2 regions of the Nocardia sp. NPDC056952 genome follow, and region 2 is predicted to be linked to the other one. Evidence: riboswitches for the same ligand, from Rfam matches in the RefSeq annotation. Region 2 holds a riboswitch; the other holds the start of a gene.
The links. A riboswitch is a leader RNA that binds a small molecule or an ion and turns the genes downstream of it on or off. The one in region 2 is predicted to bind thiamine pyrophosphate.

Region 1 (2,454 bases), on a different contig from region 2:
TGGTCGTGCCAGCGGAATTCGAAACGGGCCTTGGACAATTCGTTGTCCCGGTCCTGGGCGTGCGGGTGACCCTTGGCGAGGTCGGCGGCGTGGGCGGCGATCTTGTAGGTGATCACGCCGACCTTGACGTCGTCGCGGTTGGGCAGGCCCAGATGTTCCTTGGGGGTGACGTAGCAGAGCATCGCGGTGCCGGCCTGGGCGATGATCGCGGCGCCGATGGCCGAGGTGATGTGGTCGTAGGCGGGCGCGATATCGGTGGCCAGCGGGCCGAGGGTGTAGAACGGCGCCTCTTCGCACAGCTCTTCCTCGAGCTTCACGTTCTCGACGATCTTGTGCATCGGCACGTGGCCGGGGCCTTCGATCATCACCTGCACGCCATAGGATTTCGCGATCTTGGTGAGTTCGCCGAGGGTGCGCAGCTCGGCGAACTGGGCCTCGTCGTTGGCGTCGGCGATGGAGCCGGGACGCAGGCCGTCACCGAGGGAGAAGGTCACGTCGTAGCGCGCCAGGATCTCGCAGAGTTCACGGAAGTGCGTGTACAGGAACGATTCCTGGTGATGTGCCAGACACCACGCGGCCATGATGGAGCCACCGCGCGAGACGATGCCGGTGACCCGCTTGGCGGTGAGCGGGATGTAGCGCAACAGCACGCCCGCGTGCACGGTCATGTAGTCGACGCCCTGCTCGCACTGCTCGATCACGGTGTCGCGGTACATCTCCCAGGTGAGCTTGGTGGGATCACCGTTCACCTTCTCCAGCGCCTGATAGATCGGCACGGTGCCGATCGGGACGGGGGAGTTACGCAGAATCCACTCGCGGGTCTCGTGGATGTTCTTGCCGGTGGACAGGTCCATGATGGTGTCGGCGCCCCAGCGCGCGGCCCACACCATCTTCTCCACCTCTTCGGCGATCGACGACGACACCGCCGAGTTGCCGATATTGGCATTGATCTTGACCAGGAACTTCTTGCCGATGATGGTCGGCTCCAGCTCCGGGTGGTTGTGGTTGGCCGGAATCACCGCGCGACCGAGCGCGACCTCCTCGCGCACCAGTTCGGGCGAGACCCCCTCGCGGGCGGCGATGAACCGCATCTCGGGGGTGATGATGCCCTGACGAGCCCAGGCGAGCTGGGTCGGCGGGCCGTCGACGGTCGGGGAGTCCCATTCGTCGCGCAGTTTCGGCAGCCCGGCTTCGAGGTCGATCACCGCGTTGCCGTCGGTGTACGGCCCCGAGGTGTCGAAGACATCGAAGTGGTCGCCGTTGGTGAGGTTGATCCGGCGAACCGGGATGCGCAGGCCGTCTACCTCCTGGTAGTGCTTGACGCTGCCCTGGATCGGACCGGTGGTGACGGTGTCGACCGTCCTGTCAGAAGACGTGTTCGAGCCCACGATTGTTCCTCCCTACGCCGGCATTACCCGGTCAGGTTCATACGGTCGACGGCCCTGAACGCCCGATATGGGCTAGCCGTCCTCTCAGCCCGCTGGTGCGAGCCCCCGTTGGTGTGAAGTGCGCCGCCGACGATACCCGCCCCGGATCGCGACCCGCCCGGGGATGGACCGGACGGATCGCGCGCGAGGCTCGCTACACCGCTGCCGAGTCGAGCTGTTTCGGCGCGTCGTGCGCGTCGTTCTCGGCTTCATCGAGCCCGAACTTGCTGTGCAGCACCATCAGTGGCTTCGGCGCCCACCAGTTCCAGGTGCCCATCATTCGCATGAGCGCGGGGGCGAGCAGGCCGCGGATCACGGTCGCGTCGCTGATCACCGCCAGCGCGCAGCCGAGGCCGAACAGTTTCATCATCGACACGCCGGAGCTGGCGACGCCGAGGAACACGATGCTCATCAGCAGCGCGGCGGCGGTGAAGATGCGTCCCGTGCGGGCCACGCCCATCGCGACCGCCTCGGTATTGCCCTCGGTGGTCTTGGGCCCGGCCAGCCATTCCTCGCGGATCCGCGACAGCAGGAAGACCTCGTAGTCCATGGACGCGCCGAACGCCAGGCTGAACATGAGGATGGGCATGGCCAGGTTGAGGGTGCCGGTCGCGGTGAAGCCGAGCAGCCCCGACAGATGGCCTTCCTGGAAGATCCACACCATCGCGCCGAACGTCGCCGCCAGCGACAGGATGTTGAGGATCAGCGCCTTCACCGGCAGCACCACGCTGCCGGTGAACAGGAACAGCAGCACCAGCGTGGTGAGCGCGATCAGCGCGCCCGCCAGCGGCAGTTTGCCGGTGATCGCGTTGACCGAGTCCTGGTTCAGCGCGGCCGGGCCGGTGATCAGGGCTTTCGACGGTGCGGGAACGGCGCGCAGGGTGTCGAGCTGGTTGCCACCCGCGTCGGAGTAGGGGTCGACCGTGGTGGCGACCGACAGGTAGGCGCCGTGCTGCGGGTCCGTCATCTCGGGCACGCCAGGGGCCACCCGCAGCCCGTTGCGGTACACCGCCGCGCTGCTGAGCAC
Region 2 (2,454 bases):
CGCTGGGCACGCGAACCCGACAGCGCCCTGGCGAAGACCGCCTCCGCGATGCCGGTCACCGGCACACCGAGATCGAGCGCGGACTTGACCGTCCAGCGGCCGGTGCCCTTCTGCTCGGCGGCGTCGACGATCACGTCGACCAGCGGCTTGCCGGTCTTCGCGTCGACCTGCGCGAGCACCTGCGCGGTGATCTCGACCAGGTAGCTCTCCAGGTCCCCGGAATTCCACTGTGTGAACACGTCCGCGATCTGCCCGGCGTCGAAACCGAGCGCGTCACGGAACAGGTTGTAAGCCTCACCGATCAGCTGCATATCGGCGTATTCGATGCCGTTGTGCACCATCTTGACGAAGTGTCCGGAACCGTCGGGGCCGATGTGGGTACAGCACGGCGTGCCGTCGACCTGCGCCGCGATCGACTCGAGCAGCGGGCCGAGCGATTCGTAGGATTCCTTGGGCCCGCCCGGCATGATCGCGGGACCGTTGAGCGCGCCTTCCTCACCACCCGAGATGCCTGCCCCGACGAAGTTGAGGCCACGTTCGGCCATGGCGGCCTCGCGGCGAATCGTGTCGGTGTAGAGGGCGTTGCCGCCGTCGATGATGATGTCGCCCGGCTCCATCACGGCAGCCAGCTCCTCGATGACGGTGTCGGTGGCCTCGCCCGCCTTGACCATGATCAGCACCCGTCGCGGCTTCTCGAGCGCCGCGACGAACTCCTCCACGGTCTCGGTGCGGACGAAGTCGCCGTCACCGCCGTGTTCGGCGAGCAGCGCGTCGGTCTTGGCCACGGAGCGGTTGTGCAGCGCGACGGTGTAGCCGTGCTTGGCGAAGTTGCGGGCGATGTTGCTGCCCATCACTGCCAGGCCGGTGACACCGATGTGCGCACGCGCGGTAGAGGTCGACATTGATCAGCTCTCTTCGTTCGGCGATTCGATGGGTGCGGAAGACGAACTCCTTGGCAGGCAAGTTACTGGGTGCCGGTTCGCCGCCGAACACCTACCACCGTGACCGGGGCTACACGGCGAACCGGGCCCGGCCCGCGTGTCGGCGGTCGCTGCTAGTGTCGGTCGAGTTCTGACACGGGGTGTCTCGCGACCGCGAGGCTGAGAACAGACCCGCTGAACCTGTTCAGGTAATGCTGACGAAGGGATGTCACGGTGTTGCACGCCCACACCACAAATACCGGCCTGTTCACCGATCACCTCTGGGACCGCACCAAGGTCCTGCGGAGCGCGATCGATGAGCTGGAATTCCTGCGGCACCTCGGCGAGGGCACCTTGCCGCTCGAGGTGTTCCGGACCTACATCGAACAGGATTCGCTGTATCTGACCGGGTACTCGAAGGCGCTGGCGATTCTCGCCGCCAAGTCGCCGGACCCGCAGACCGCGGCTTTCTGGGCGACCTCGTCCGCGAACGCCGCCGCTGTCGAGTCGGCCATGCACGACCAGATGCTCACCGGCGGAGCCCTGCCCCCGCGGCAGGGCGAGCCGGAGCATTCCCAGACCTGCCTGGCCTATGTCTCCTACTTGATCGCGGCCGCGGCGACCGAGTCCTACGCGGTCGCGGCGGCGGCCGCGCTGCCCTGTTTCTGGATCTATGCCGACGTGGGACGCGGCCTGGCCGAGAGTGCCGCGAAGGTGATCGCCGCCGACGCCGCCCACCCGTACGCGCAGTGGGTCACCACCTACGGCGCGGAAGAGTTCCAGCAGGCCGCGGCCACGGCGCGATCGCTGGTCGACGCCGCTGCCGAGTCGGCGACCGAGCGTGAGCGGGCGGCGATGGAGAAGGCATTCATCCTCGCCGTGCGCTATGAGCTGATGTTCTGGGACACCGCCCTGCACCCGCAGCCCTGGCCTGCCGCATGAGCGGGCGGCTGCGCCGCGCACTCGCGGTCATGGCAACCACCGTTGCGACCCTGTCGCTGGTCACCGCCTGCGGTTCGGGCGGCGGCTCCGACCAGACCATCCGCTTCGCGCTGGACTGGACGCCCAACACCAATCACTCCGGACTGTACGTCGCATTGCAGCGCGGCTACTTCGCCGACGCCGGCCTGGATGTGCAGGTGCTGCCCTACAACAACACCTCGGTCGACACGGTGGTCGATGCCGGGAACGCCGAATTCGGGATCAGTACCCACAATTCGTCGACGTTCGCCCGCGCCTCGGGTGCTCGCATCCAGTCGGTGCTCGCGCCCCTGCAGCACTGGGCGACCGGGATCGGTGTGCGCGCCGACCGTGCCGACCTCGCGAGCCCGAAGAATCTGGACGGCAAGACCTACGCCGGTTTCGGTGACCCGGGTGAGAAGGAGTCACTCGCGCAGGTCATCCGCAACGACGGCGGCACCGGCGAATTCACCTCCGTCATGCTGGGATCGTCGGCGTACGAGGCCGTCTACTCCGGGAAAGCGGACTTCACCGTCTCGTATCTGGCGTGGGAGGGCATCGAGGCCGAACACCA

Region 1: another riboswitch for thiamine pyrophosphate. It lies ahead of thiC (phosphomethylpyrimidine synthase ThiC); the one in region 2 lies ahead of ACFTS5_RS07485 (TenA family protein).

What each region holds. Positions count from the first base shown of each region.
Region 1 covers NZ_JBHURA010000006.1:125,950-128,403, forward strand. Annotated here, with positions in the region: gene thiC (phosphomethylpyrimidine synthase ThiC) at 1-1,388, opposite strand, end outside; TPP riboswitch at 1,381-1,507, opposite strand; gene ACFTS5_RS21705 (MMPL family transporter) at 1,582-2,454, opposite strand, start outside.
Region 2 covers NZ_JBHURA010000002.1:73,211-75,664, reverse strand. Annotated here, with positions in the region: gene gndA (NADP-dependent phosphogluconate dehydrogenase) at 1-902, opposite strand, end outside; TPP riboswitch at 1,068-1,164, shown strand; gene ACFTS5_RS07485 (TenA family protein) at 1,155-1,862, shown strand; gene ACFTS5_RS07480 (ABC transporter substrate-binding protein) at 1,859-2,454, shown strand, end outside.